Regions from separate parts of the Sinorhizobium sp. RAC02 genome, predicted to be linked through region 3. Evidence: predicted binding sites of a transcription regulator. Region 3 holds the regulator's gene; each other region holds the start of a gene.
The links. The regulator PhoB, encoded in region 3, activates phosphate uptake and scavenging genes when phosphate is short. The targets are predictions, from matches to a motif close to TGTCATNNANCTGTCAT.
Positions count from the first base shown of each region.

Region 1: the regulator PhoB is predicted to act here: its motif matches at 4,872-4,888, upstream of phnC (phosphonate ABC transporter ATP-binding protein).
Region 2: the regulator PhoB is predicted to act here: its motif matches at 4,646-4,662, upstream of BSY16_RS04425 (LTA synthase family protein).
Region 4: the regulator PhoB is predicted to act here: its motif matches at 5,591-5,607, upstream of BSY16_RS07875 (esterase-like activity of phytase family protein).

Region 1 is NZ_CP016452.1:1,423,333-1,430,988, reverse strand. It holds gene BSY16_RS27650 (DUF1045 domain-containing protein) at 1-249, opposite strand, end outside; gene phnE (phosphonate ABC transporter, permease protein PhnE) at 400-1,902, opposite strand; gene phnE (phosphonate ABC transporter, permease protein PhnE) at 1,912-2,874, opposite strand; gene phnD (phosphonate ABC transporter substrate-binding protein) at 2,948-3,853, opposite strand; gene phnC (phosphonate ABC transporter ATP-binding protein) at 3,934-4,782, opposite strand; gene BSY16_RS27625 (DapH/DapD/GlmU-related protein) at 4,938-5,552, opposite strand; gene phnL (phosphonate C-P lyase system protein PhnL) at 5,549-6,256, opposite strand; gene phnK (phosphonate C-P lyase system protein PhnK) at 6,322-7,098, opposite strand; gene BSY16_RS27610 (alpha-D-ribose 1-methylphosphonate 5-phosphate C-P-lyase PhnJ) at 7,095-7,656, opposite strand, start outside.
Region 2 is NZ_CP016450.1:938,999-946,654, forward strand. It holds gene BSY16_RS04410 (pilus assembly protein TadG-related protein) at 1-1,523, opposite strand, end outside; gene BSY16_RS04415 (TadE/TadG family type IV pilus assembly protein) at 1,526-1,948, opposite strand; gene BSY16_RS04420 (DUF1003 domain-containing protein) at 2,097-2,624, opposite strand; gene BSY16_RS04425 (LTA synthase family protein) at 2,682-4,610, opposite strand; gene BSY16_RS04430 (NAD+ synthase) at 5,008-6,687, shown strand; gene BSY16_RS04435 (ammonium transporter) at 6,691-7,017, shown strand; gene BSY16_RS04440 (TolB family protein) at 7,033-7,656, shown strand, end outside.
Region 3 is NZ_CP016450.1:2,796,186-2,803,841, forward strand. It holds gene BSY16_RS13435 (aspartate aminotransferase family protein) at 1-920, opposite strand, end outside; gene BSY16_RS13440 (GcrA family cell cycle regulator) at 1,346-1,882, shown strand; gene phoB (phosphate regulon transcriptional regulator PhoB) at 2,016-2,699, opposite strand; gene phoU (phosphate signaling complex protein PhoU) at 2,714-3,442, opposite strand; gene pstB (phosphate ABC transporter ATP-binding protein PstB) at 3,493-4,308, opposite strand; gene pstA (phosphate ABC transporter permease PstA) at 4,323-5,651, opposite strand; gene pstC (phosphate ABC transporter permease subunit PstC) at 5,648-7,132, opposite strand; gene BSY16_RS13470 (substrate-binding domain-containing protein) at 7,368-7,656, opposite strand, start outside.
Region 4 is NZ_CP016450.1:1,641,379-1,649,034, reverse strand. It holds gene BSY16_RS07900 (ATP-dependent Clp protease proteolytic subunit) at 1-110, shown strand, start outside; gene BSY16_RS07895 (MmcQ/YjbR family DNA-binding protein) at 151-516, shown strand; gene clpX (ATP-dependent Clp protease ATP-binding subunit ClpX) at 783-2,060, shown strand; gene lon (endopeptidase La) at 2,478-4,901, shown strand; gene hupB (DNA-binding protein HupB) at 5,107-5,382, shown strand; gene BSY16_RS07875 (esterase-like activity of phytase family protein) at 5,654-7,656, shown strand, end outside.

The DNA of each region.
Region 1 (7,656 bases), on a different replicon from region 3:
GCGCCCGACCTCGGCCACCAGTTCGGCCTCCGTGCGGCCTTCGGCAAGCGCGAACGGCGCCTTCAGCGTCGCATGAAAGCCATAGCGGCGCGGGTCTGCCGTCAGTCCTGCGAGTGTGGCCGCATCAAAACCCTGCACGGATGGCTGCGCAAGCGTGGCACCCGTAAACGCGTTGCGCCCCAACCAACGCTGGGCGGAAAGGGTCAGCGGATCGCTTGCGGACGGGGTGAAGTAGAGGGCGTAACGCAATGGCTCATTCCTATGCAATTCAGAAGAAGCCGCCGGACCGGCGACATCGAACCTTGTAGGGATTCGTGTGGCAGCATCATGCCGCCTCACGGGTCTTTCGTTTTTCGCACGTCCGTACGCAAAACCGCTCTACACTTTTGCTGGACTTGCTCAGTGCGCCGGTTTTCCCATCAGGCGCGAACGCAACGCATTCGAGATACCGTCGAAGACGAAGACCACGATGAGGATGAGCAGCACCATGTAGGCGACGTTCTCCCAGTCGGAATTCGTGCGCATCGCTTCCCAGAGCTTGAGACCGATACCACCCGCGCCGACCGCGCCGATGATGGTCGCGGAGCGGGTGTTCGATTCCCAGAAGTAGAGCGCCTGCGAGGCAAAGAGCGGCATGACCTGCGGCAACACACCGTAGCGTTGTACGGCAATGGGGGCTGCCCCTACCGATTTCACACCCTCGCGCTGCTTGTCGTCAATGTTCTCCAGCGCTTCGGAATAGAGTTTTCCGAGCGTGCCGGTATCGGTGAAGAAGATCGCCGACATGCCGGCCAGCGGCCCCGGACCGAAGGCGCGGGTGAAGAACAGCGCCCAGATCAGCATGTCGACAGAGCGCAGGAAGTCGAACAGGCGCTTGGTGACCTGGTTGGAGATCCAGTTGCGCGTGATGTTGCGCGCCGCAAGGAAAGCGAGCGGGAAGGCCAGCAGCATGGCGAACAGCGTGCCGACAAAGGCCATGACGATGGTCTGGAGCAGCTTCGTCCACACGTCGAGATGCTGCCATTCCGCATTGTAGAGGATGTTATTCCAGGCAAGCGAGAGGTTCGATTGCTTCGCGTCGATCCGGTCACCCGAGGTGATCAGCGAGACGACTTCCGAAGTCGACTTTCCATGGAAGGGCGAGTTCGTGTCGAAGATGAAGTTCGCCCAACCGAGGAAGCGCCTGCGGATGCTGATATCGCCCGGCTCGATCTCGCCCCAGCCGGCAAAGCCAAATGCAAGCGTGATCTTCTGACCTGGCGTCTTCTGCGTCGCCCAGGCCGGAAGTGCGCCCTCGACCGCCATCTCGGCCCCGTCCATATCGACGACCAGCGTCTCGCCGGCATGCTGGACGGTCACGCGCTCCGGCACGACCTCGACGCTCGTCGAGGAATTGAGCGTGATCTTCGCGCGCTTGACCACCTCTTCCTCGCGCGTCGTCGCCGTTGCCAGGCCCTCCACGGCAGCGGCCGAGCCGCCGAGGGTGGCGCCGGTTCCCATGAAGCCCATGGATGCCGGTTTCTTGGCCGCCGTGCTTGCGGCATCTGCGGCCGGCGTGGTGCGGGTCATCGTGCCAAGCTCGATCTCTACCCAGTCCGGCGCGGCATTGGGCCCGAGCGGCGAGAAGCGCGGATAGGTGAGCTTCATGGCGCCATCGGGTGCGATCGCCACTTCCGGTCGCACCTCGTAGGAAACCCAGTCGGCGAGGTAGGTGCCGGCTATGTTCCAGTTGGCCGTGGTCAGCACATGGCCGATAGCGAAGAACCACCAGCAATAGAGCGCGTAGAGCACAAAGCCGCCGGTGATGAACGCCACGCGAAAACGCTGCCAGAACGAGCGGTGGAAGACGGCCGGATGGCGTGCCGCGATCTCATCCATCTGTGCGGGATTGAGGGTCGTCATGGCACACTCCTATTGGGCCAGCCGGAAGGCATGATCGCCGACGAGCTTACGGCGCAGCCAGGCGGAAAACTGGTCGACGGCGATGATGGTGATGAGCAGCAGCAATACGATTGCGAGCGTCTTGGCCTGATGGTTCTGGCCGATTGACAGGCGCAGCAATTCGCCGATCCCGCCACCGCCGACGGCACCGATGATCGTCGAGGCGCGCACGTTGATTTCAAGGCGCAGCAGGAAGTAGCTCATGAAGTTCGGCAGGACCTGCGGCACGATACCGAACCAGACGCGCTCGATCCAGCTGGCGCCAACGGCACGAAGCCCCTCCTCCGCCTTCATGTCGGCATTCTCGACCACCTCGAAGAACAGTTTTCCGAGTGCGCCGACCGTATGGATCGACACGGCGATGACGGCTGGGAGAGGCCCAAGGGAAAGAATGGCGAGGAAGAATCCTGCGAGCACCACTTCCGGGAACGCGCGCAGGATTTCCATGAAGCGGCGAACGAAGCCGCGCAGCAGGCGGTTCGCGACGAGGTTCTTGGCCGCGAGGAAACAGAGCAGGAAACCGAAGACCATGCCGATCAGCGTGGAGAACAGCGCGATGTTCAGCGTCTCCAGCATCTTATGGAAATATTCCGGGATGTAGAAGCTCTCGGTGAGGTAGAGCCGGCCTTCGGGATAATTGTACTTGAAGCTGCCGTCGTCATAGGGCGACGGCAGATCGAACAGCGCGCGGAACACTTCGAGACCATCGCGCGGCACCATGTCGCCGACGAAGTCGAAGAGATAGGGCAGCCGGTCGAAGAACTTGCCGGCATTCGTCTCGTTGGCGAACCACAGCGAACCGGAAAGCGCGACGGCCAGGATGGCAAGGCCGAGCCAGGTGTAGAGGCGGCGCCGTGCGTTCAGCTCCTGCCAGTGCCGCTCGATGAGAGCGCCCTTCTCGCTGAAGCCGTCGTGAAGCGTGTTCAAGGCCATGTCTGTTCCGCCTGGGCTCAAAAAAGACGAGGCGCCGGCCGGGTTGCGGCCGGCGCCAGTGTCTGCGTGGCTATCAGCCGCCGATCGTTGCCTTGCGGGCGTCGATGATCGGCTTGTAGAAGTCGACATTGACTTCCGTGAACGCGGTGAAGTCGCCGCCCATGACGGCGGAGAAGCAGGCTGCGTCCTTCTTCGGCAGGTCGAGCATGAACTGCTTGAACTTCGCCTTGGTCTCGTCAGCCATCGAGGTGCGAACGACGATCGGGCCGTTCGGGATCAGCGGCGACTTCCAGAGTTCGACGATGTCGTTCATGTCGAGAATGCCCTTCTCGACCATCTTGTGCAGGTTGCCGGACGTGTAACCGTCCTTCCACTCGCCAACGCCCGAACCGAAGGTCGTGCCGGCGTCGAAGGTGCCCTTCAGCACTTCGAGGACGAGGTTTTCGTGACCGCCGCCGAAGCCGGTTTCAGCGAAATATTCCTTGACCGGGCCGCCGATGGCTTCCGGCAGGGTGACGAGCGGTACGAGGTAGCCCGAGGTCGAGTCCGGGTCGGCGAAGCCGAGCTTCTTGCCCTTGAGGTCTTCGAGCTTGGTGATGCCGCTGTCCTTGCGGGCGACCATGATCGAGTGGTAGCCGGTCGAGCCGTCGGTCTGGACGGTCGTCAGGATCGGCTCGACGGCGTCGGCCTTGGCGAGGTAGATCTTGGCAAAGCCGGACGCGCCGAGTTCTGCATAGTCGAGCGTGCCGCCGAGCAGGCCCTGGATAACGCCGTCATAGTCGGCAGCCGGGAAGAACGAGACCTTCTCGAAGCCGAGTTCGGCCTTCAGGTGATCGCCGAGGCACTGGTAGTTGCGCAGGCGGTCGGCTTCGTTTTCGCCGCCGATGATTCCGACGCGGAATTCCTTGAGGTCTTCAGCCTGGACGTGGCCGGCGAGCGCGATGAGCGCGACGGCGCCGAGAAGTACTTTCTTCAGCATGGTCTCTCTCCTGTTTGACCGGCTTTGCCGGACTGGAAGTTGTCTGACCCTTTACGCGGGTCGTTCGATCCCGGCGGGGCTCAGAGCCCGGCCAGTGCCAGCGGTGTCGGGCTGGCGGATTCCTTGATATTGTCCTGACGGGCCGGGTTGCGGATCGCCGTGGAGGTGAGGCTCTCGTCGATCTCCGCGCCATCGGCGCCTGTGCCGTAGATCGTGCGCACCGCTTCGCTGTCGAGCTCGCGTGCCGACCCGTCGAACACGACGCGACCGTGCGCCATGCCGATGATGCGTTCGCAATAGGCGCGTGCCGTGTCGAGCGTGTGAAGGTTGGTGATCACAGTGATGCCTTCGCGCTCGTTGATGTCGCGCAGCGCGTCCATCACGATCTTGGCGTTCAGCGGGTCGAGCGAGGCGATCGGCTCGTCGGCGAGCAGCATCTTCGGGTTCTGCATCAAGGCACGGGCAATCGCCACGCGCTGCTGCTGGCCGCCGGACAGCGTGCCGGCCGGCTGGAGCGCCGTCTGCTCGATGCCGAGGCGCTCGAGGGCGGCAATCGCCATGATGCGCTCTTCGCGGGTGAAGAGATTGAGGATGCTGAGCGTCGTCGAACGGTGGTTGAGGCGGCCGAGCAGCACGTTGGTCAAGACGTCGAGGCGCGGCACAAGGTTGAACTGCTGGAAGATCATCGCACAGTCGCGCTGCCAGTTGCGCAGTGCCGAACCGCGCAACGACGAAACCAAGACGTCGTTGAAATGGATCGAGCCTTCACTCGGATCGGCAAGACGGTTGATCATGCGCAGCATGGTGGACTTGCCGGCACCCGAGCGGCCGATGACGCCGACCATCTGGCCCTGCGGGATGTCGAAGGTCACAGCGTCGACCGCAACGCGCTCGCCAAAACGGCGGGTGACATTCTTCAGTCGGAACATGGCGGATCCCTCTTAATTTCCAGTAACGAGCCCATGGTGGGGCGATGTCGTTTTCGGGATTGGCTGTAAACGCTGTTGATGAAGCGGCGATGTCAGTTTCATGTCGGAAAAATTACAGTCCACAGGCCTGAATTTCCGGCATTGCACATGCCCGCTCAACCGTCGTGACGGGCAAGAAAGGCTTCTGCGTCAAGTTTGCGAAAGTCGTCCAAAGCGGCACGCAACCGGGCATGATCCCAGTCCCACCAGGCGAGTTTTTCCATGCGTTCGGCGATGCTTCGCGGGAAGCGTTCGCGGATGACTTTCGCTGCCACGCCGCCGACGATCATGTAGGGTTCGACGTCTTTTGTGACGACCGCGCCGGACCCTATGACAGCCCCGTTGCCGATTGTGACACCCGGCAAAATCGTCGAGCCATGGCCGATCCACACGTCATGGCCGACGGTGACGCGATGCTCGCGCCGCCAGGCAAAGAAATCCGGTTCCTGCTCCGCATCGGGCCAGTAATCGTTGGCCCGATAGGTGAAGTGGTGCAGCGTCGCGCGCCACATCGGGTGGTTGGTGGCGTTGAGGCGGACCGACGAGGCGATATTGGCGAACTTGCCGATCGTTGCGCACCAGACCGAGCCGCCATCCATGATGTAGGAATAGTCGCCGATCTCGGCTTCGCTGATGCGGCAGTTCTCGGCGATTTCGGTGTAGCGGCCGAGCACCGTATCGGAGACGACGGCTGTCGGGTGGATCAGCGGTGTTTCGGACAGCTTGGTCATGCGGCGGCCTTTCGCGGCGAAAAGGCAGAGACGTCGACGATGCGGTCGGCGACCTTTTCGCGCACGTCCTCGTCGTGGAAGATGCCGAGCAGCGCGACGCCGGCCGCCTTCTTCTCCTCGATCATGCCGACGACGACGGCGCGGTTCTTCGCATCGAGCGAGGCGGTCGGCTCATCGAGCAGCAGGATGCGGTGATCGGTGATGAAGCCGCGGGCAATATTGACGCGTTGCTGTTCGCCGCCGGAGAAGGTGGCGGGCGGCAGCTGCCACAGTTCGCGCGGCAGGTTGAGACGGGCCAGCATGGCCTCTGCCGTCGCCTTCGCCTCGGCTGCATCGACGCCACGGGCGGTGAGTGGTTCGGCCACGACATCGACGGCTGCAACGCGCGGCACGGTGCGCAGGAACTGGCTGACGTAACCGAGCGTCGCCCGGCGAACCGACAGGATCGTGCGTGGATCGGCGGTCGCGAGATCGAGCAGCTTACCATCGTGATCGACCAGGATCTGGCCGTTATCGACGGCGTAGTTGCCGTAGACCATCTTGAGCAGCGAACTCTTGCCGATACCGGACGGTCCGCCCAGCACGACGCATTCGCCTGACTTCACGGAGAAGGTGACATTCGACATGACAGGCAGTCGGATGCCGTCGCGAAGATGCATGGTAAAGCTCTTCGCCACTTCGGAGACAACGAGGGGTGTGGGCATGTCACTTTTCCTTTTGACGCATGGTCTCGTCCGAAAACCGGATTCCACTTTTCGGGACCATGCTTTCAGACCTGAAGGATCGAGGAGACGAGGAGCTGGGTATAGGCTTCGCGCGGATCGTCGAGCACGCGGTCGGTCAGGCCCTGCTCGATGACGAGACCGTCCTTCATCACCATCATGCGATGCGAGAGGAGACGCGCCACGGCGAGATCGTGCGTGACGATGATCGCCGAGAGACCGAGGTCCTGGACGAGGCCGCGCAGCAGGTCGAGCAGGCGTGCCTGCACCGAAACATCGAGGCCGCCCGTCGGCTCGTCCATGAAGATGAGGCGCGGCGATGTGACGAGATTGCGGGCGATCTGCAGGCGCTGCCGCATGCCGCCGGAAAAGTCGCGCGGCTGGTCATCGATGCGATCGACGCTGATCTCGACGCGGCCGAGCCAGGATCCGGCCGTCTCACGGATGTTGCCGTAGTGCCGCTCGCCGACGGCCATCAGCCGCTCGCCGACATTGGCGCCGGCCGACACGGCCATGCGCAGGCCATCCGCCGGGTTCTGGTGCACGAAGCCCCAGTCGGTGCGCATCAGGAAACGGCGCTCCGCCTCGCTCATGCGGGAGAGATCGCGCATCTGGCCGTCGCGCATGCGGTATTCGACGGCGCCGGAGCTCGGCATCAACCGCGTTGCGAGGCAATTCAGCAGCGTCGTCTTGCCGGAGCCGGATTCGCCGACGATCGCCAGCACTTCACCGGGCCAGAGGTCGAAGGAGACGTTCTTACAGCCGATGCGCGCGCCGTAGAATTTCGAGATGTCGCGGACTTTGAGAAGCGGCATGTCGGTCATTCGGCAGCCTCCTTGTTATAGGCGAGAGGACCGCGGTGGCCGTGGGCGCAGCGGTCTTCGCAGTGGTCGGTATCCGAGCAGACGAACATCCGCCCGCCCCTGTCGTCGAGCACCACCTCGTCGAGATAGACATTCTCCGCGCCGCACAGCGCGCAGGGCTTGTCGAAGGTCTGGATCTCGAAGGGATGGTCCTCGAAATCGAGGCTGACGACTTCGGTATAGGGCGGCACGGCATAGATGCGCTTTTCGCGACCCGCGCCAAAAAGCTGGAGCGCCTCCGAGCGGTGCATCTTCGGATTGTCGAATTTCGGGGTCGGCGACGGGTCCATGACGTAGCGTCCCTCGACCTTCACCGGATAGGCATAGGTCGTGGCAATATGGCCGTTCTTGGCGATGTCTTCGTACAGCTTGACATGCATCAGGCCATACTCTTCCAGCGCATGCATCTTGCGCGTCTCGGTCTCGCGCGGCTCGAGGAAGCGAAGCGGTTCCGGGATCGGCACCTGGTAGACCAGCGTCTGCCCGGCCGTCAGCTTTTCTTCCGGAATGCGGTGGCGC
Region 2 (7,656 bases), 1.9 Mb from region 3:
TCGACATCGAGATTCTCCAGCAGCGTCTTGGTGGTCGAGGTCAGCGTATCGCGGGTCGATACGGTTTTGACCGTGCGGGCTGCGATTTCCGTTGGCGTGAAGGCAAGGCGGGTTTTGCTGAGGTTCTTGGCCTCGACATGGGCGATCGCATCGACACGCAGCAGCGCGGAATCGATGATGCGGGCTTTTTCCACGCGGGCCTCATCGGAAAAGTCGGAGAGCACGTCGGGATTGACCTTGCCGACCGCGATTTCCGCGACACCCGGAACGGCATCGACCGAGACATTGGCATTGACGGCCGTGCCGCCGAGGCAGCGGATATCGGCAAGCTTCGCCTCGGAAGCGGCGACCTCGACATAGAGCGGCAGTTTTATCCTCAGGCCGGCGAGGGCCGCGAGGCCGTCGATACTTACTTCGACGGCAAGCCGCGTCTGGGCGCTGCGCACGGCACTGCCCGGCGCGCCAAGACGATGGGCCGGCGTTTCGACCGGCGGTTCACCGATCGCGAGATTGACGGTCACCGTGGCAAGGCCCGGAATGGCCGCACCGACATTGAGGGCGACCTGGTTCTTGCCGTTGGCGAGTGCCGCGGCCGCCGAGATCATCTGCATGGCATTGATCGACATTTCCCAATCGCCGCCGGTAGCGACCGTAAGCCCCTTCTTCGGATCGAGATTGAGGATGCGCGAGAGCGGCAGCTTCACTTTGCTGCCTGCAGTCGCCTGTTCGATGGCCCGCAGCGCGGAGTTGACGGTCCCGGAGAGGCCATGCACGGCGCGCATGGAGGCGAGAAGCTGCGGCATGGTAACGCCGGCGTTCAGCACGTCTTCATAGGTCGCAGCCGTGAGGTTGAGTTCGGTCGCAATGGCCTTCAGGAACGGCTGGATGGAAATGTCGGCATCGACCAGCGCCCGGTAGTCCATCACCTTGAGCGACAGGTTGGTGCCGAGAAGTTTCCCGAGCAGTGCGTTGAGAATGCCGTCATTCAGGCTGGCGAGCCGTGTGCCGACCGAGAAGGCAGCGACTTTCGTGCGCGAGGCGGAGCCGGTCGCTGTCAGCACGGGCGATTTCGGCATGAACATCGATGCGAGAAAGAGATCGCCGGGACGTGTCAGGACCACGCGGGCGGCATCGGCTTCCGTGCTGGCGAGCTTGAAACGGTCTTCAGGGGCGATATCGGGATCGGCCGTGTAGCGGCCGCGTTCGACCTTGGCGACGGCCTGCGTGGACTTCGTCGTTACCGACGTTGCGGGTGGAATGACGAGGCCGTCCTTGCCGGTGACAGACACCGACAGGTTGTTGAGGGCGAAATAGGTGGCAGCGGATTTTTCCGCTTCGACGACATTGGCGGCGGCGGCAATGGCTGCGAGATCGGCCGTCGCCTGCAACTGGCGCTGCTGCACCGTGAGGTAGCCGTAGTCGACGCCAAGGGCCGTCGAGAAAATGATCAATGGCAGGCTGAGGGCCGCGAGCGTGCCGATATTGCCGGAGCGGTTGGCGATAAGATCGTGCGGACGCTTCATGATCAGTACCCTCCCACGCGCACGGTGGCATAACGCTCGATCTTCTCCTGCGGCAATGCGAAGGTGAAAAGCTTCCAGATCGGCAGATCACTGGAATCATAGGAGATCGTGACGGTGAACTGGTCCGGATTGTTGGGATCCTCGGTGACCAGAACCTTCATCTTCGTGCGGTTGATGAAGGAATAGTCGAGGCGGGAAGAGGTAAGGTAGCGGTTGACGAGCGTGACGCGCTCATTCGAGTTAAGACCCGCGACCGCCGTGCGGGCTGCATCGGCGGCAATCTGCTGCACCGAATGGGTGACGCTCAGATAGACCCCGTAAGCGATCAACGTGAAAAGCGCGAGGAAGAACAGGGGCGCGATGATCGCGAATTCCAATGCCGAGGTTCCGGTGCGATCCTTCGACAGGCGGGACAGGACGTGCATGACATCTCCTCCTTGGAATTGTCTGACGGCAAGGCTTTCCCGCATCCAAAATACGGATGCACTTTTATCGTGCACCCAGAATCTTAATTTCTTCTATAAATTGCTCAGCCTAAAGTAGCATATAGCGCTGGTTGTATTGACGCGTTGCTCACTTTTGGCGAAGTGCGTCATGCAGGCGGAGCACTTCCAGCTTCAATGCGGCGATCTCGTCGAGGAAATGCGTGTCGATCTTGTGATGCAACGCCATGAGCTCGATCTCCGCCTTCAGGTTGACCTCGTAGTCCTTGGAGGCCTCGAAGCGGTCGCGGGCGGCCTGCCGGTTCTGGGACATCATGATGATCGGCGCCTGGAGGGCGGCGATCATGGAAAGCACGAGATTGAGGAAGATGAAGGGGTAGGGGTCGAAGGCCTCGCGCGCGAACACGATCGTGTTGCCGACCGTCCACAGCACGAGAAAGACAAGGAAGCCGATGATGAAGGCCCAGGAGCCACCGACGCGGGCAATGCCGTCGGCGATGCGTTCACCGACCGATTGTTTCGATTCGTAAGCAACGTTCCTGTCTTCCGACAGGATTCTCCCTTCTCGGGAGTGGAGAAGGACCTCGCGTTCGGTCTCGTCGAGTTCGTCGGCGGCTTTGCCGAAGAGGATCTGGGCAGCGTCGTCGAAGGGTCTCATGGCCGGGGCTCCGGAAAAAGGAATCGGAGCCCTAGCCTAGCGCGGTTCGGCTGCTTGTCAGAAGCCCGCCGCCATCAGTTCCGCATGGGAGTTGAAGAAACGCTCCAAGCCATACTGCTTGCCGAACATGATGTCGTGCTGCAGGAACCGGAAGTCACGCACCAGGGGGTCGATCGTCTTCTTGCGCGCCCAGCCGGCGGTGCCCTTGCCCTTGGCGTCGATCAGCATGTAGCGGTCGATGACGCGCAGCTTGTCGTGCACCGCACCGAGGAAGCCGGTGTAGTAGGGATGCTCGAAGCCGGCTTCCTTGAGGATGAAGTAGGAGAGGAAGGCCGGGCTGATCGTACCGACTTCCTTTTCCACGCCGGTCTTGTTCGACCAGATGACGAGGGGCGTTTCGTGCTCCTTCTGCATCTGCTCGGGCGTGCCCTTGCGCGAGGCGGTGATGCCCGGCATGTAGCCGGAATTCTGGTAGACCGTGTTGAGCGGCGGCAGGTGGTCGCCGAAGACGACGATGATCGTCTCGCGGTCGCGCTCCTTCGCCCAGTCCATCAGCATCTTCAGGCTGCCGTCCGCTTCCTTCACGCCCTGGGCGTAGCTTGCGAGCATGCGGGTATCGCGCGCATCCAGCTTGCTTTCGACGTCGATGTCGGTCTTCGCATAGCGGCCGTCGTCATAGGGGCCGTGGCCCTGCAGCGTGACGGTGAAGAAGAAGAACGGATCCTCCTGCATGTCGGCCTGGCGGATGATTTCCTTGGTCAGTGCCTCGTCCGAGGTGAAGTTGCCGCGTTTTGCCAGCGGCGGCATCTTGTCGACGTCCTTGAAGGTCTGGAAACCGAAGGCCTTGTAGACGCTCGAACGGTTCCAGAACCAGCCGGAGAACGGATGGATGGCGCGCGCGGTATAGCCTTCGGCGCGGAAGAACGTGGCGAGCGACGGGATCGGCTTGCGCACATATTGCTGGTAGGGAATGCTGCCCGTCGGCAGGAAGGCGTTGGAAAAGCCGGTCAGCGCCTCGAACTCGACATTGGCGGTCAGGCCACCAAATTCCGGCGAGAAGACGCCGCCGCTCTGGTTTTCGCGGATCACCGGCATCGGATCGGCCGAGAGTTTTACGTTCTCGAGGCGCGTCGGGTCCCACAGCGATTCACTCATGACGACGATGACGTCGGGCTTGGAACGGTGCGTCGTGCCGACCGGCATGGGCTTTGACGGAATCTTGTCGATCGCGTCGATCATGTAACCGGAGGGTGCCTGCACGTTGGCCATCGGCAGGTTGATGGCGAAGGCCATCATGAAGCCGTTGTGGCGATAGTTTTCCGCCTGGTCCCACATGATCGGGAACACCTTGAGCCGGTCACGGACCCAGGAGAATTCGTTGTAGTCCATGATCGAGACGAAGCCGGCGAGCAGCGGCAGCGCAATGGCAAGCCGCGTCAGGCGCTCTTTCCTGGTCAGCGGACGGAAGCGGCGCCAGGCGAAGACCCAAAGGCTGATGAGGCCGACAACCGCAGCGACGACGGCAAGCGCGAGGCCCGCAGCGGTCCACGGCCTGTCCTGCACGAGCACCGGCATCAGCTCCATGATCTGGCGACCGAAAAGCAGGTCGGTCGGATAGAGCGGGTCGGTGAGGAAAACCTGTTTCTGCTGCGAGATGACGCCCATCAGCATGACGAGCGGGGATACCAGCAGCACCGCCTTGTGCTGCCGGCCAATCAGCGCGTCGATGGCGAGATAGAGCAGGAAGAACACGCCCGTGGTGGTCCAGGCGGGCTGTTCGAGATTGGTGAAATAGATCCAGGTCTGCTCGACCGAACCGCGCGTGATCAACTCGATGACGATGACGGTCAGGAGCGCAAGAAGCCCGGAAACGGCCAGCGAACGCAGCACGGCGAGCGCCTTGGCGTGGCGCGCGAAAAAGCCTGCCTCGACGGCAAGGCCTTCTGTGGTATTGATCGCCACGGCTGCGGGAGTGAACAGAGCCAAAGCCGTCTCCAGATTTCATAAAAGTTTCGTGTATTTGTCATACGGATGTCATCTTGAACAGGAGATGAACGGTTTCTGCAACGTTCTCCCCGTGCTTTGGTTCCCTCTGTTGCACCGCCGCAATGGTCGACGGAACTGCCTGAAAAACGAGGGTTTTGTGCTGAAGCGCGCGCAAACGGCGTCGCGGTTCATTCCCAAAGCGCTTGTGATGTTCTAAAGAGCTTCTCGACCGTTCGAGAGAGCGATAGCCGCGCGCGGCAGCAGGATCGGACACCAGGGCATTTTCCGCTTTCCCTGAAACGCGAAAACGCTCTGTCCCTATGTTTTTTGCAGTTCCGGACGCAAAAGCGCTGTACGTTTTTGCTGGAACTGTTCTGAAGGAAACGGGTCCGCAGACATGACTTCCCAGACTGAAAAGGCAACGCTGCGCATCGCCGTCGCGCAATTGAACCCGACCGTCGGCGATGTTGCCGCAAACCTTGCCAAGGCGCGCGCCGCCCGCGAGGATGCCGCCCGGCAAGGTGCCGACCTCCTCCTTCTGACGGAGCTTTTTATTTCCGGCTATCCGCCGGAAGATCTGGTGCTGAAGCCCGCCTTCCTGAACACCTGCCGTCGCGCCATCGACGCTCTCGCCGCCGACACGGCCGAGGGCGGCCCCGGCGTCATCATCGGCTTCCCGCGGCAGGATGAGACGGGTCGCTACAATGCCGTTGCCGTGCTCGATGGCGGCAAGGTGATCGCCGTGCGCGACAAGGTGGACCTGCCGAACTACGGCGAGTTCGACGAAAAGCGCGTTTTCGACCAGGGCGCCATGCCCGGACCGGTGAATTTCCGCGGCGTGCGTCTCGGCATTCCGATCTGCGAAGACATCTGGGGCGAACTCGGCGTCTGTGAGACGCTGGCGGAAAGCGGAGCGGAAATCTTGCTCTCGCCGAACGGTTCGCCCTACTATCGCGGCAAGGTCGACATTCGCCACCAGGTGGCGCTGAAGCAGGTCATCGAGACCGGCCTGCCGCTGCTCTATGCCAACCAGCTCGGTGGCCAGGATGAACTCGTCTTCGACGGCGCGAGCTTCGCCTTCAACACCGACAAGACGCTCGCCTTCCAGATGAGCCAGTTCGAGGAGACGATCGCGCTCACCACCTGGAAGAAGCATGGCGAGGGCTGGGTCTGCGACGGCGGGCCGATGTCGCGCATTCCGGAGAAGGAGGAGGCGGATTACCGCGCCTGCCTGCTCGGCTTCCGTGACTACGTCAACAAGAACGGCTTCAAGAATGTCGTGCTCGGCCTGTCCGGCGGCATCGATTCGGCGATCTGCGCGGCGATCGCCGTCGATGCGCTGGGCGAGGAGCGGGTGCGCTGCGTGATGCTCCCCTACCGCTATACCTCGAAGGATTCGTTGAAGGACGCAGCCGACTGTGCCAAGCTGCTCGGCTGCCGCTATGACATCGTGCCGATCGAGGCGCCGGTGACAGGCTTCCTCTCGGCACTGTCGGAAACCTTCGAAGGCACGGAAGAGGGCATTACCGAGGAAAACCTGCAGAGCCGTACGCGCGGTACGATCCTCATGGCGATCTCCAACAAGTTCGGCTCGATGGTCGTCACGACAGGCAACAAGTCGGAAATGTCGGTTGGCTACGCCACGCTTTACGGCGACATGAACGGCGGTTTCAATCCCATCAAGGACCTCTACAAGATGCAGGTCTACGCGCTGTCGCGCTGGCGCAACGGGCATGTGCCGCCAGGCGCGCTCGGCCCGACGGGCGAGGTGATCCCGAACAACATCATCGACAAGGCGCCGTCTGCCGAATTGCGCCCCAACCAGACCGACCAGGATTCGCTGCCGCCCTATCCGGTGCTCGACGATATCCTCGAGTGCCTCGTCGAGTTGGAAATGAGCACGGAGGAAATCGTTGCGCGTGGCCATGATGCGGCCACCGTGCATCGCATCGAGCACCTGCTCTACATCGCGGAATACAAGCGCCGGCAATCGGCGCCGGGCGTCAAAATCACCAAGAAGAATTTCGGCCGAGACCGCCGCTACCCGATCACCAACCGGTTCCGGGACCGGGGGTAGGGCGTGGAGGCGCGCTCCAGCGAGCCGGGCGGTGACGAAAACCGCCCGGATTTCACACCGGAGGAAATCAGGCTCATCCGGTTGTGGTCACTGAGCGACGTATCGGCCGGCCGGCATGTTTCGGCGCAGATCGCCTATTTCGCGACGCCGGCAGTGTTCGGCATCTACGGCCTTGCGACCGGCAGCCTTGTCATCACCGGCGTGGCCTTCATCTGCATCCTTTTGCTGTTGGCCTGGGGTTTCGTTTCGACCTGGCGCGAGCACAGCAATTTCGTGCTCATGCAATCCATCTGCCGGAAGCTGTTGCCGGTGGTCGACGAGCGACAATAACGACTGGAGAAAGCCATGCGCAGTTCCGTCGAGATCCACAATATCGTTACTGGCGAAACGCGCGTCGTGTGGCAGACGGAGCGGCTCGTCGAGGCGCCGAACTTTTCGCGGGATGGGCGTTTTCTGGTCATCAACGGCGACGGGCTGCTCTATCGCCTTTCGCTTGATGGCAGCGAACCCGTGCAGATCGACACGGGGTTTGCGACGCTTTGCAACAATGACCACGGGCTTTCGCCCGATGGCACGTTGCTGGCGATCAGCGACAAGGTCGAGTTCGGCAAGTCGGCGATCTATGTGCTGCCGACCGAGGGCGGCACGCCGCGGCTGGTAACGCCGAACCTGCCGTCCTACTGGCATGGCTGGTCGCCGGATGGCGAAACATTCGCCTATTGTGGCATCCGGGGCGATGTCTTCGACATTTACACCATCCCGGTCGCAGGCGGCGAGGAGCGGCGTGTGACCTTCGGCGAAGGGCGCAATGACGGGCCGGATTATTCTGCCGATGGGGAGTGGATCTACTTCAATTCCAGCCGCACCGGCCACATGCAGATCTGGCGCGTGCGTGCCGACGGCAGCGAGCCGACGCGCATCACCGACAGCCCCTATGGTGACTGGTTCCCGCACCCTTCGCCGGACGGA
Region 3 (7,656 bases):
ACGAGGGCGACGTCGCGGACATGATCAAGGAACCCGTCTTCCAGCACGACGTCGAGCACCGCATTGCCGACAGCCATGGCGAGCGGGTTGCCGCCATAGGTCGAGCCATGTGTGCCGGCGACCATGCCGGCAGCCGCTTCGTTCGTGGCAAGGCAGGCGCCAAGCGGGAAGCCGCCGCCGATGCCCTTGGCAACCGCCATGATATCCGGCGCAATACCGGACCATTCATAGGCGAAGAGGCGCCCGGTGCGGCCGACGCCGGACTGCACCTCGTCGAGGATGAGCAGCAGGCCGTACTCGTCGCAGAGCTGGCGAAGCTCCTGCATGAATTCCTTCGGAACGGGGCGGATGCCGCCCTCGCCCTGCACCGGCTCGATCAGGATGGCCGCCGTTTCCTCGGTGATCGAATCCTTGACGGCTGTGATGTCGCCGAAGGGGACCTTGAGGAAGCCCGGCGCCTTGGGGCCGAAACCTTCGATGTACTTTTCCTGTCCGCCGGCCGCGATGGTGGCGATCGTGCGGCCGTGGAAGGCGCCGTCGAAGGTGATGATGTGAAACTTGCCGGGGTGGCCCTTGGCGAAATGATAGCGCCGCGCCGTCTTGATCGCGCATTCCAGCGCTTCCGCCCCGGAATTGGTGAAAAACACCTTGTCGGCGAAGGTCGCCTCCGTCAGCCGGCGGCCAAGGCTTTCCTGGCCCGGAACCTCATAGAGGTTGGACAGGTGCCAGACCTTCTCGGCCTGATCCTTCAGCGCGGCGACGAGATGGGGATGCGCATGGCCCAGCGAATTGACGGCGACGCCAGCGGCGAAATCGAGATATCGCTCGCCATTTTCGGCGATCAGCCAGACGCCCTCCCCGCGCGTGAACCGGAGCGGTGCACGCATATAGGTTTCATAGAGCGGCGCGGCATCGGCCATGGCGCAGGTCCCCCGAAAAGAGATGCGGAAAGATTCGTTTACGGCTTGACTTTTCCAGGCTTTAGAAAAATCAAAAACCGCCTTTCGGCGGCATGCGGCACTATCAGCATTTCTCCCTGCAATGTCAATGAAATGCACGTCTAAAATGCCGCTGAACCTACCGCAACGTGAGGATTCACGATACGCGCGCAAGGTGTCGCTCTTGAGTCACACCAGGGCAGCAAGTTGGGGAAAACTCCGAAATCGATTCGCACCGATTCCCGCGACTCTTGTCACAGAGTCCCCCGAACTCTAGGTTAAAGACCAATTACTAGACTGCAAGCGGCGGAACTAGTCACCAAAAGAGTTAGGGCGTTCAAGTTCCGGACCCATCCGGAACGCGATGAGGGATTCCCGCATCGCGAGCGTCGAACGGAGACGAGAAGATGAACTGGACAGACGAGCGGGTCGAGAAACTCAAGAAGCTCTGGAGCGAAGGTCTGAGCGCGAGCCAGATCGCAGCGCAGCTCGGCGGCGTCAGCCGTAACGCCGTCATCGGCAAGGTGCACCGCCTGAACCTGCCGGGCCGCGCGAAAGCCGGCGGCACGCCGACCGCCGCCCGCCCGAAGCGTCCGGCCGTTGCAACGCCGCGGCCGTCGAACTTCGCGGCCCGTCCGGTCCCCGCTCGCGTGGCGGCGCGCCCGACCGGCGCGATCCTCGCCAAGGAAGACATCGACGCCGATTTCGACGCACAGACGGAGCAGCTTCCGGTTCCCGCCAACGGCAACAAAGTGGTTGTGCCGATGTCGCGGAAGCTGGAACTGACCGAGCTGACCGAGCGCACCTGCAAGTGGCCGATCGGCGACCCGCTGAACGACGACTTCCACTTCTGCGGCAACGAGTCCCCGGACAACTCACCCTACTGCACCTACCACCAGCGCCTCGCCTACCAGCCATCGGCTGAACGGCGCCGGATGCGCTAGCAGAAACGAAGAGCTGAATGCGATGAGGGCCCGGAAGGGCCCTTTTCTTTTGTGCTGGCGAGAGACGCGCAGCCCCAAAAACGCAAACAGGCCCCGAAGGGCCCATTTCCGTCCTTGGGAGGAAACGCTTGGCTCAGGTTTCCAGCGAGTAGCCAGCGCCGCGAACGGTGCGGATGACGTCCTGCATGTTGGCGAAGTTGAGCGCCTTGCGCAGGCGCCCGACATGCACGTCGACGGTGCGCTCGTCGACATAGATGTCATGGCCCCAGACGCCATCGAGAAGCTGCGAGCGCGAGAAGACGCGGCCTGGCGAGGTCATCAGGAACTCCAGGAGGCGGAACTCCGTCGGGCCGAGGCGGACCTCGCGGGTGCGACGGTGCACGCGATGCGTCTCGCGGTCGAGTTCGATATCGCCGCAGCGCAGCACCGTCGAGACGACCTCGGGTTTTGCACGGCGCAGCATGGCGCGAACGCGCGCGACGAGCTCCGGCGTCGAGAACGGCTTGACGACATAGTCGTCGGCGCCGGTCGCTAGCCCGCGCACGCGCTCGCTTTCCTCGCCGCGTGCCGTCAGCATGATGATCGGCAGGCGCTCGGTTTCCGGACGCTGGCGCAGCCGCCGGCACAGCTCGATGCCCGAAACGCCCGGCAGCATCCAGTCGAGGATGAGAAGGTCCGGCAGGCGCTCCTGCAGGCGCATCTCGGCCTCGTCACCGTTCAGGATCGTATCGACCTCAAAACCTTCGGCCTCGAGATTGTAGCGCAGGAGGACGCTGAGCGCCTCCTCGTCTTCGACGACGGCAATTCTGGGCACCATGGAGGTGAAACTCCTTACTCGGAGGCGTCGGTAACGTCGGCAGTGACCACCGACGTCGTGGTGTCGTCCTTCGGGCGTTCACCCTCGGGCTGCGAGCCGGTCGCCATGTAGTAGATGGTTTCCGCAATGTTGGTCGCGTGGTCGCCGATGCGCTCGATGTTCTTGGCGCAGAACAGGAGATGCGTGCAGGGCGTGATGTTGCGCGGATCTTCCATCATGTAGGTCAGGAGTTCGCGGAACAGCGACGTGTAGATCGCGTCGATCTCGTCGTCGCGCTCGCGGATGGCCTTGGCCTTCTCGATCGAGCGGGTCGCGTAGACGTCGAGGACTTCTTTCAGCTGCATCAGTGCGAGTTCCGCGAGATGCTCGAGACCGCGGGTGAGCTTGCGCGGCATGCCCGAGCTCTGCACCGCGATGACGCGCTTGGCGGTGTTCTTGCCAAGGTCACCGACGCGCTCCAGTTCGGCCGCGATGCGGATGGCGCCCATGATTTCGCGCAGGTCCGCCGCCATCGGCTGGCGCTTGGCGATCGTGACGATCGCCTTCTCGTTGATCTGGCGCTCGGCAGTGTCGAGGATGACGTCCTCGGAAATGACCTTCTGCGCCAGAGCGCCATCGGTCGCGACCAGGGCGCGGACGGCATCCGCAACCATCTGCTCGGCCGTGCCGCCCATCTCGGAGATGCGGCGGGAGAGGTACTTCAGTTCTTCGTCGTAAATCGAGACGATATGGGTCGATGACATGGTTCTGTCCTTAATGCGCTCGGGTTTTCAGGGCTTTGGCGACGATCGCGTCAGCCGAAGCGGCCCATGATGTAGTCCTGCGTGCGCTGGTCGTCCGGGTTGGTGAACATCTTGTCGGTGTCGTTCTCCTCGACGAGATTGCCGAGGTGGAACATGGCGGTGCGCTGCGAGACGCGGGCCGCCTGCTGCATCGAGTGCGTCACGATGACGATCGTGAAGTTGGCGCGCAGCTCGTGGATCAGTTCCTCGACCTTGGCGGTCGCGATCGGGTCGAGCGCCGAGCACGGCTCATCCATCAGGATGACTTCCGGGCTGACGGCGACGGCGCGCGCGATGCAGAGGCGCTGCTGCTGGCCGCCGGAGAGACCGGTGCCGCCTTCCTGCAGACGGTCCTTCACCTCGTTCCAGAGGCCGGCCTTCTGCAGGCTCTTTTCGACGATGGCATCCATGTCCGCCTTCGTCTTGGCGAGGCCGTGGATGCGCGGGCCGTAGGCGACGTTTTCATAGATCGACTTCGGGAAGGGGTTCGGCTTCTGGAACACCATGCCGACGCGGGCGCGCAGTTCCACGACGTCGATGCTCGGATCGTAGATGTCATCCGTATCGAGCGTGATCCGGCCGGTGACGCGGCAGCCTTCGATCGTGTCGTTCATGCGGTTCAGCGTGCGCAGGAACGTCGACTTGCCGCAGCCCGACGGGCCGATGAGCGCAGTCACGGTGTTTTCGCGGACGTTCAGGTTGACGTCGTAGAGGGCGCGCTTGTCGCTGTAGTAGACCGAAACGTCCTTGCCGATCATCTTGATGGAAATGTCGTTCATTTTCTTGTCCAGCGCTTTCTCGACTGCTGCTTCTGACATGATGTTCATCTGTCTATAACCTTCTACCAGCGCCGTTCAAAACGGCGGCGCAACAGGATTGCACCCACATTCATGAGGATGAGGAAGATGAGGAGGATGATGATCGCTCCCGACGTGCGCTCCACGAAGGCGCGTTCCGCCTCGTTCGCCCACATGTAGATCTGCACCGGAAGGGCCGTTGCGGGCTCAAGCGGCGTTGACGGAATGTCCGCGACGAAGGCGACCATGCCGATCAAGAGCAGCGGTGCGGTTTCGCCGAGCGCATGCGCCAGGCCGATGATCGTGCCCGTCAGGATGCCCGGCATGGCGAGCGGCAGGACGTGGTGGAACACGGTCTGCATCTTCGAGGCGCCGAGGCCGAGGGCCGCTGCACGGATCGACGGCGGCACGGCCTTGAGAGCGGCGCGGGTCGCGATGATGATGGTCGGCAGCGTCATCAGGGTCAGCACCAGGCCGCCGACGAGGGCTGCCGAGCGCGGGAAACCCGCGAAGTTGACGAAGACGGCGAGGCCGAGCAGACCGTAGACGATCGACGGCACCGCGGCGAGATTGTTGATGTTGACTTCGATGAGGTCGGTGAAGCGGTTCTTCGGGGCGAACTCCTCGAGATAGATCGAGGCGGCCACACCGATCGGCAGCGACAGCGCGAGCACGATCAGCATCATGAAGAGCGAGCCGACGGCCGCGACGCCGACGCCGGCGGCTTCCGGACGGCTCGATGCGCCGTTGATGAAGATACCGGTATTGAAATGCTTGGCGAGCGCGCCGGTTTCAGCAAGCTGGTTCATCCAGCCGAGCTGCTTGTCGGAGATCTTGCGGTTGCTCTCCGCGACGGAGAGATCGATCTGCCCCTTGAACGCTGAGTCGAGATCGCCGTGGGCGAGGAAGGTGACCGTCTGCGTGGTGCCGATGAGTGCCGGATTGGCCGTGATGAGGTCACGCAGCTGAACGCGGACGCTGTCCGAGATCATGCCGTTGACCGCCTTGAGGCCGGCGCGGTCGTCTTCGCTGACGCCGAGCACCTTGGCAAGTGCGTTGCGGGCAACGACCGGATAGTTGGCCGAGACCAGCTTCTGCGGATTGGTGGCGCGCTCATTGTTCTTGTCGATGATCTGTTCCGAGAATTCGACCGGAATGGTGATCATCGACTGCTGGAAGGCGGTATAGCCCTTGGAGACAACCGAAAACAGCAGGAGGAACAGGAACAGTAGGCCAAAGCTGATTGCGGCCATGCCGTAGAGACGGAAGCGCCGTTCGGCGGCGTAGCGGCCACGCAGACCGATATCGCGGCGTTGAGGCTTGGCGGCAGCACCTAGGGCGGCCATCGAGGGGCTCGTAGAGACCTGGCTCATTCGTACTGCTCCCGGTATTTGCGCACGATATAGAGGGCGTAGATGTTAAGGCAAAGCGTGATGACAAACAGCGTGATGCCAAGCGCGAAGGCCACCAGCGTCTGAGGCGAGGTGAACTCGAGGTCCCCCGTCAGCTGGTTGACGATCTTGACCGTCACCGTCGTCATCGGCTCGAACGGGTTGAGCTGCATGCGGGCGGCAACACCGGCGGCCAGCACCACGATCATGGTTTCGCCGACGGCGCGCGATGCGGTCATCAGGAGTGCGCCGACGATGCCGGGCAGTGCCGCCGGCAGGATGACGCGCTTGATGGTTTCCGAGCGGGTGGCACCGAGGCCGAGCGAGCCGTCACGTAGCGCCCGCGGCACGGCGGTGATGATGTCGTCCGACAGCGAGGAGACGTAGGGGATCAGCATGATACCCATAACGAAACCGGCGGTCAGAACGCTCTGTGCCTGGATGAAGTTCGAATAGTTGCCGGTGACGAGACCGTTCAGCTGGGCGGAGATGTCGCGCAGGAACGGGCCGACCGTCACCAGGGCAAAGAAGCCGTAGACGATCGTCGGAATGCCGGCGAGCACTTCAAGCAAGGGCTTGGCAACCGAACGGACCGTGCGCGAGGCGTATTCGGACATGTAGATCGCCGCGAAGAGGCCGACGGGCACGGCAACCAGCATAGCGACGAAGCCGATATAGAGCGTGCCAGCGAGCAGCGGGATCAGGCCGAACTGACCGGACGAGTCCGTCGCACCGGCGGCGGCAAAGCGCGGATCCCACGTCGTGCCGAAGAAGAATTCCCAGGCAGGCACCATGTTGAAGAAGTGGATGGCTTCCGTCGCCATGGAAGCAACGATGCCGATCGTCGTCAGAATGGCGATCGAGGAGGCCGCGATAAGGCCGACCAGCATCACCCCTTCGACGCGGTTGCGGGCGCGGAACCTTGGCGCGATCGACCGATAGGCAAAGAGGGAACCACCGACTGCCGCGAGGACGACAAGGATCGACAGCATCATGCTGCTCGTGCCCGTCATGCGGTTATAATCGTCCGCAGAGGTCAGCATGTAGGGCGCCGGATCGGCTGCCAGCGGTACACCCTTGCCGGCCAGAACGGTGCGCGCGGTGGCGCCATCCGCAAACACCCCAGCCCGCTCTTCGGGCGAGAGCAGCCGCAGGCCGCGGGCGATGGCGCCGATCATGTTGTAATTGAGGTTCTGCGTCGCCTGCGGTTCGGCCTTCACCTCATCAGGGAAGCCGGCGCGCACGGTAGAGCTGATATAGAACGGGCTCGCGATGATCCAGACGAGGAGCACGGCGATCGCCGGAAGCATGGCCCAGATGGCAACGAAGGAGCCATAGTAACCCGGCCGGGAATGCAGGTTGGAAAGTTTACCGCCGGAGAGCGCGTTGGCGCGCCAGCTGCCGACCAAATAGCCCGCCACGCCGATGACGGCGATGATGAGCAGAAGAAAGGAAATACTCATTTAGGAAACTCTCCCGGCGAGATCATCCGCGCTGTCATTTTGTTTGTCGCAACCCCAGACGCAAAACCGCTCATGCACTTTTGCTGGTGTTGCTCCGAGCGTGCCCAATCGCCCGCCCCGACCGTTCGACAAGGCGTCCCATTCCCGGCCGAAGAACATGACGTGGGCGAAAACTGCCCGAAAGGGAGCGGCCGGTGCGGCGCTCCTCGAGGAGCGCCGCACCGGCCCAAGTCAATTACATGATCTTGCCGTCAGCGAAGGCCTTGCGGATCTCTTCGCGCTCTGCATCCGGAGCAGCGACCAGCCCGTATTCAGCCAGCGGGGAGTCTGCACCGATCATGTCGTCGCTCGTGAAGAACTCGACATATTCCTTCAGGCCCGGGATGACGCCGAGATGTGCCTTCTTGACATAGAAGAACAGCGGGCGGGAAACCGGGTACTCGCCGGAAGCGATCGTTTCGGTCGACGGAACGATACCGTTGACGGTGGCGACCTTCAGCTTGTCGGCGTTGTTTTCGTAGAAG
Region 4 (7,656 bases), 1.2 Mb from region 3:
AGACGCTTGATCGCGACCACTTCATGAGCGCTGACGAGGCGAAGGACTGGGGTCTGGTCGACCGCGTCATCACGAGCCGCGAGGCGATCGAGGGCGCGGAAGGGGCGTAAGCATCGCGGTTCGATGCAACGCTCCACGCTTCGGGATGCCATGACGCTCGACGAATACAACGCTTTCTGCGCTTCGCTCCCTGCCACGTCACATGTCGTGCAATGGGGCGGGGCGCATGTCTGGAAGGTCGGCGACAAGGTTTTCGCCGTCGCCGGATGGAGCGAAAAGGAGTTGCTGGGGGTCACCTTCAAGGTATCGGAGCTTGCGTTCGATATCCTGCGCGAGCAGCCGGGGTGCCGTCCGGCACCCTATCTCGCTTCGCGCGGAATGAAGTGGATTCAGCGGCAAACGGGCGAATCAGTGGACGACGCGGCCTTGTGTGACTATCTAAGAGAAAGTCACGGTTTGGTTGCGGCCAAGTTGACGCGCAAGGCGCGCGCTGATCTTGGCTTAAAGCGCGAATGAACGCAATCGTGTGATTTGTAATGATCGCGGGGCTTTATCAGCGCCATAAAGCCGGTAATATTGGCCGTTAATGCTATGTTGATTTGTGACAGTCTAGCATTCGGTGTTTAAGCGGGGAATGCGTTGCGACCGGTTTCACGGGCTTGGTCCCGGTCCGGTCAGTGCCCCTGGAGCCTTTGAAGAGCGCGCAAGCGCTATCTGTAAGGGCGGTTTGAGTGGTCCGGCCATCTTCCGGGAGATGAGCGGCGTGCTGGAAGGAAAGTGATATGAGCAAGGTCAGCGGCAGCAACGGCGGCGACTCCAAGAATACCCTGTATTGCTCTTTCTGCGGAAAGAGCCAGCACGAAGTCCGGAAACTCATCGCCGGACCGACCGTATTCATCTGCGATGAATGCGTCGAATTGTGCATGGACATCATCCGCGAAGAGAACAAGACCTCGATGGTCAAGTCCCGTGATGGCGTTCCCACGCCCCAGGACATCATCAAGGTCCTCGACGAATATGTCATCGGCCAGCAGCAGGCGAAGCGCATCCTGTCGGTCGCGGTGCACAACCACTACAAGCGCCTGGCGCATTCCGCCAAGGGCTCGGACGTGGAGCTGGCGAAGTCCAACATCATGCTGGTCGGCCCGACCGGCTGCGGCAAGACCTATCTTGCGCAGACGCTCGCCCGCATCATCGACGTGCCCTTCACCATGGCCGACGCCACGACGCTGACCGAAGCCGGTTACGTCGGCGAGGACGTCGAAAACATCATCCTGAAGCTCCTGCAGTCGGCCGACTACAATGTCGAGCGCGCGCAGCGCGGCATCGTCTATATCGACGAAGTCGACAAGATCTCGCGCAAGTCCGACAACCCGTCCATCACCCGTGACGTTTCGGGCGAGGGCGTGCAGCAGGCGCTGCTGAAGATCATGGAAGGCACGGTCGCTTCTGTACCGCCGCAGGGCGGCCGCAAGCACCCGCAGCAGGAATTCCTGCAGGTCGACACGACGAACATCCTGTTCATCTGCGGCGGTGCGTTTGCCGGCCTCGACAAGATCATCTCGGCGCGCGGCGAAAAGACCTCGATCGGTTTTGGCGCACAGGTTCGTTCGCCGGAAGATCGCCGCGTCGGCGAAGTCCTGCGCGAACTGGAGCCGGAAGATCTGGTGAAGTTCGGCCTCATCCCGGAATTCATCGGCCGTCTGCCGGTTCTGGCGACGCTGGAAGACCTCGACGAGGATGCACTGATCCAGATCCTGTCCGAGCCGAAGAACGCGTTGATCAAGCAGTACCAGCGCCTGTTCGAGATGGAAGACGTGGAACTGACCTTCCACGAGGACGCGCTGCGCGAGATCGCCAAGCGCGCCATCATCCGCAAGACTGGTGCGCGCGGCCTGCGCTCGATCATGGAGAAGATCCTGCTCGACACGATGTTCGAGCTTCCGACGCTCGAAGGCGTGCGGGAAGTCGTCATCTCGGATGAAGTGGTCAAGGGCTCTGCCCGCCCGCTGTACATCTACTCGGAGCGCTCCGACGAGAAGGCCAACGTCTCGGCCTGATCGTGTCGCCTCTGTCGCTTCAGGAAGGACCCGCCCCGGCGGGTCTTTTCGTTTGTGGTCAACTCGCGACATTTCGTGACTGGCCGCTGGCGGGTGAAGGAGGCATGATGCCGAACCTGCCGTGTATGTAAGACGTTGCGAAACGATGCGTTGCGGGCGAAGATGGAAGACTTCGATTCTGTTTTGCGTATGCTCCGGCGACAGGCCGGGGGAAGGCCGCAAGTTCCGCAACAGCGCGGAAGACTACACTTCCTTCCGTTGGTTCGTCTGGCCCGACACGGGGTGGGGCACTCCGTTGCCGGGCTTGAAAAAGTGTTAACCGCACGCCACTTGTGGATGGAAAAGATCGCCGGCCCGTTATGCTTTTAGCGCCGACAGGACCGGTTCCCGGAAACGGGACGTTTGAAAGGAAATGACATGACGAAAAAGACGTCTGCGCCGCACGATTCCACGGCCTTCCCGGTCCTGCCCCTGCGCGACATCGTGGTGTTCCCGCACATGATCGTTCCGCTGTTCGTCGGCCGCGAGAAGTCGATCCGCGCGCTCGAGGAAGTCATGGGCACCGACAAGCAGATCATGCTTGCGACCCAGATCAACGCTTCCGACGACGACCCGGAAACCGACGCCATCTACCGCATCGGCACCGTCGCCAACGTTCTCCAGCTCCTGAAGCTGCCCGACGGTACCGTCAAGGTGCTGGTCGAAGGCCGCGCGCGTGCCGAGATCGACGGCTACACCGAACGCGAAGAGTTCTACGAGGCGCTGGCCCATGTGCTGGCCGAGCCTGAAGAGGACCCGGTCGAGATCGAGGCGCTGTCGCGCTCCGTCGTCTCCGAGTTCGAGAACTATGTGAAGCTCAACAAGAAGATTTCGCCGGAAGTCGTCGGTGCCGCGAGCCAGATCGAGGATTACTCGAAGCTCGCCGACACGGTCGCCTCGCACCTCTCCATCAAGATCGTCGAGAAGCAGGAAATGCTCGAGACGACGAGCGTCAAGCTTCGGCTTGAAAAGGCGCTCGGCTTCATGGAAGGCGAAATCTCGGTTCTGCAGGTCGAAAAGCGCATCCGCTCGCGCGTCAAGCGCCAGATGGAGAAGACCCAGCGCGAGTACTACCTGAACGAACAGATGAAGGCGATCCAGAAGGAACTCGGCGACGGCGAAGACGGCCGCGACGAGATGGCCGAACTGGAAGAGAAGATCGTCAAGGCCAAGCTCTCCAAGGAGGCCCGCGAAAAGGCGGATGCCGAGATGAAGAAGCTGCGCCAGATGAGCCCGATGTCGGCGGAAGCCACCGTCGTGCGCAACTATCTCGACTGGCTGACCGGCATTCCGTGGGGCAAGAAGTCGAAGATCAAGACCGACCTCAACGCCGCGGAGAAGATCCTCGACGAGGATCATTTCGGCCTCGACAAGGTCAAGGAGCGCATCGTCGAATATCTCGCCGTGCAGGCCCGCTCGACCAAGATCAAGGGGCCGATCCTGTGCCTCGTCGGCCCTCCGGGCGTCGGCAAGACCTCGCTCGCCAAGTCGATCGCCAAGGCGACCGGCCGCGAATACATCCGCATGGCGCTTGGCGGCGTGCGTGACGAGGCCGAGATCCGCGGTCACCGCCGCACCTATATCGGCTCGATGCCCGGCAAGGTCATCCAGTCGATGAAGAAGGCGAAGAAGTCCAACCCGCTCTTCCTGCTCGACGAGATCGACAAGATGGGCATGGATTTCCGTGGTGACCCGTCGTCTGCTTTGCTCGAGGTGCTCGATCCGGAACAGAACTCGACCTTCATGGATCACTACCTGGAAGTCGAATACGACCTGTCCAACGTCATGTTCGTGACGACGGCAAACACGCTGAACATTCCTGCACCCCTGATGGACCGCATGGAAGTGATCCGCATTGCCGGCTACACGGAAGAGGAAAAGCTGGAAATCGCCAAGCGGCACCTGCTGCCGAAGGCGATCCGCGACCACGCGCTGCAGCCGAAGGAATTTTCGGTCACCGACGGCGCGTTGATGGCGGTCGTCCAGCAGTACACCCGCGAGGCGGGCGTGCGTAACCTCGAGCGTGAACTGATGAAGCTCGCCCGCAAGGCGGTGACCGAGATCATCAAGGGCAAGTCGAAGAATGTTGAAGTCACGGCGGAGAACATCCACGACTTCCTCGGCGTCCCGCGCTATCGCCACGGCGAAGCCGAGGGCGAGGATCAGGTCGGTGTCGTCACCGGTCTTGCCTGGACGGAAGTCGGCGGCGTGCTGCTGACCATCGAAGGCGTCAGCCTGCCGGGTGGCAAGGGCCGTATGACGGTGACCGGCAACCTGAAGGACGTGATGAAGGAATCGATTTCGGCGGCGGCCTCGTATGTCCGCTCGCGCGCCGTCGATTTCGGCATCGAGCCGCCGCGCTTCGACAAGACCGACATCCACGTCCACCTTCCCGAAGGTGCGACGCCGAAGGACGGCCCATCGGCTGGTATCGCCATGGCAACCGCCATCGTCTCCATCATGACCGGTATCCCGGTCTCGAAGGATGTGGCGATGACCGGTGAAGTGACGCTGCGCGGCCGGGTCCTGCCGATCGGCGGCCTGAAGGAAAAGCTGCTTGCAGCGCTTCGCGGTGGCATCAAGAAGGTGCTGATCCCGGAAGAGAACGCCAAGGATCTGGCGGACATTCCGGACAACGTGAAGAACAGCATGGAGATCGTCCCGGTCTCGCGCATGGGCGAGGTCATCAAGCATGCGCTCGTGCGTCGGCCCGAGCCGATCGAATGGGACGGAACTGCCGAAGCGGCCAAGGTTCCGGCGGTCGAATCGACCGAAGATGCCAACGGCGCGATCGCGCATTGAGCCTTAATGCCGGCTAAGCAATCCGGCGTTTTGGAGTGAAACTGGAAAAGACCGGCCTTCGTGCCGGTCTTTTTCGTTGAAAAACGTGTGTAAACCCCGGATTCTCAGGGGATTGCGACGAAATTTTCTTGCGAGGCGAAGGCCGATGCGTATTCTGCCCCCGACTTGTATGAGTCGTTTCAAACCGTAAGAAAGGGGTGGAAACATGAACAAGAATGAACTCGTATCCTCGGTCGCTGAGAAGTCGGGCCTGTCGAAGACGGACGCAGCATCTGCTGTAGACGCCATTTTCGAGACGATCCAGGGCGAACTCAAGAGCGGCGGCGACGTTCGTCTCGTCGGTTTCGGCAATTTCTCCGTGTCGCGCCGTGAAGCTTCGAAGGGCCGCAACCTTTCGACCGGCGCCGAGATCGAGATCCCGGCCCGCAACGTGCCGAAGTTCTCGGCCGGCAAGGGTCTGAAGGACGCCGTTAACAGCTGATCCGCTGCTGCTGCATCCGTCCTTTGGCCGGTTCGGCTCAAGGGCGCATTCGGCTTTCAAAAGCCTGCAGGGTCCTTGCGTGTCATGCGCGACGCTATGGGGGAGGGCGGTTACCCACTCCGCCGCCAATCCTGAATTTCAGGGTCGGGGTCCGGTTCATCCGGGCCCCCTTTTATTTGCGGGGAATGGTCCGCGGCTGTAGTCGAATTGTCATCGGCCTGTAACACGAAAGCCTCAGAACCGCCGGGTTCCTTTTGACCCGGAGGCTTTCATGAAAACCCGTTCGCTCACTGCTGCCCTGGCAGCGGTCCTCGCCGCATCGGTGGCCCCTGCCGCCAGCGCCGAGCCTGTATTCAATCGCATTGCATCCTTTGCCGTTGCCGACAACCTGCCGGAAGGCAAGGACAAGGCAACACCGACCTCCTCCGAAATTATTGCTGCGTCCGAGGATGGCAACACGCTTGTCTATTCCGACAGCCCGAACAAGGCGATCGGCTTCATCGACATTACCGATGCGAAGGCCCCGAAGGCTGGCGGCACCGTCGCCTTCGAAGGCGAGCCCACCTCGGTAACGATTGCCGGCGGCAAGGCGCTCGTCGCGATCAACACCCGCGAAAGCTTCGTCAAGCCGTCCGGCGTCCTCGCTCAGGTCGATATGGCCTCGAAGGCCATCGACACGACCTGCGACCTTGGCGGCCAGCCGGACTCGATTGCCCTCAACAAGGACAAGACGATCGCCGCGATCGCCATCGAAAACGAGCGCGACGAAGAGGTCAATGATGGCGCCATTCCGCAGATGCCGGCCGGCGATCTGGTGATCCTGTCGCTCAAGGACGGAATCGTCGATTGCGGTTCGATCAAGCACGTCACGCTGACCGGCCTTGCCGACGTCGCCGGCGACGACCCGGAGCCCGAATTCGTCGCCTTCAACGGCCTGGACGAGATTGCGCTGACGCTGCAGGAAAACAACTACATCGTCATCATCGATGGCAAGACGGGTGACGTGAAAAGCCACTTCTCGGCTGGCACCGTCAGCCTCGAAGGCATCGACACCAAGAAGGACGGCGCGCTGAAGTTCACCGGCGAGATGAAGGATGTCGCCCGCGAGCCCGACGCCGTGAAGTGGCTGGACGACAACCGCTTCGTTGTTGCCAACGAAGGCGACTGGAAGGGCGGCGCACGCGGCTTCACGATCTTCGACAAGACCGGCAAGGTTGTCTACGAGAACGGTGCCGGCTTCGAGCGCGAGATCGCTAAGATCGGTCACTACCCGGACAAGCGCAACAAGAAGGGCGTCGAACCGGAAGGCTTGGAAGCAGCCAAGTTCGGTGACGACAACCTGTTCTTCGTGCTCGCCGAGCGCGCCTCCATCGTTGGCGTCTACAAGGACACCGGTGCCGAGCCTGAGCTTCTCCAGCTCCTGCCGTCGGGTGTCGGTCCGGAAGGCGCCGTCGCCATTCCGAGCCGCAACCTCTTCGTGACCGCCAACGAAACCGACCTCGTCGAAGACGGCGGCGCCCGTTCGCACGTCATGATCTATGAGCGCGCGGAAGGGGAAGCCGCCTATCCGCAGATCGTCTCCACCGAGAAGGACGGCGAACTGATCGGTTTTGGCGCACTGTCCGGCCTCGCTCCGGTCAAGGACAAGCCGGGCATGCTTTATGCCGTCAACGATTCCTTCTACGCTTCGCAGCCGACGGTCTTCACGATCGATGCAACCGCCAAGCCGGCGAAGATCGTCGATGCCCTGCGCATCACGCGCAATGGTGCTGCCGCGCAGAAGCTCGACAGCGAAGGCCTGACGCCGGACGGCGAAGGCGGTTTCTGGCTCGCCAATGAAGGCGATGCTGACAAGCTGTACAGCCACGCCATCATCCACGTGAACAAGAAGGGCGAGATCGAGAAGGAAATCGCCATTCCCTCCGAGCTGCGCGCCGGCGAGAAGCGCTTTGGCTTCGAAGGCATCACCAGCGTTGGCGAAGGCGATGACCAGGTTCTCTGGATGGCCATGCAGCGCGAATGGGGTGATGACGAGAAGGGCTTCGTGAAGCTCGTTTCCTACAAGCCGTCGTCGGAAGAGTGGGGCGCCGTGCGCTATCCGCTCGAAAAGACCGAAGCCGGCTGGGTCGGCCTTTCCGAAATCACGGCGAGCGGTGACTACGCCTACATCATCGAGCGTGACAACCTGATCGGTCAGGCTGCCAAGCTGAAGAAGCTCTACCGCGTGGCGCTTGCCGACCTGAAGCCGGCCAAGCTCGGCGGTGACCTGCCGGT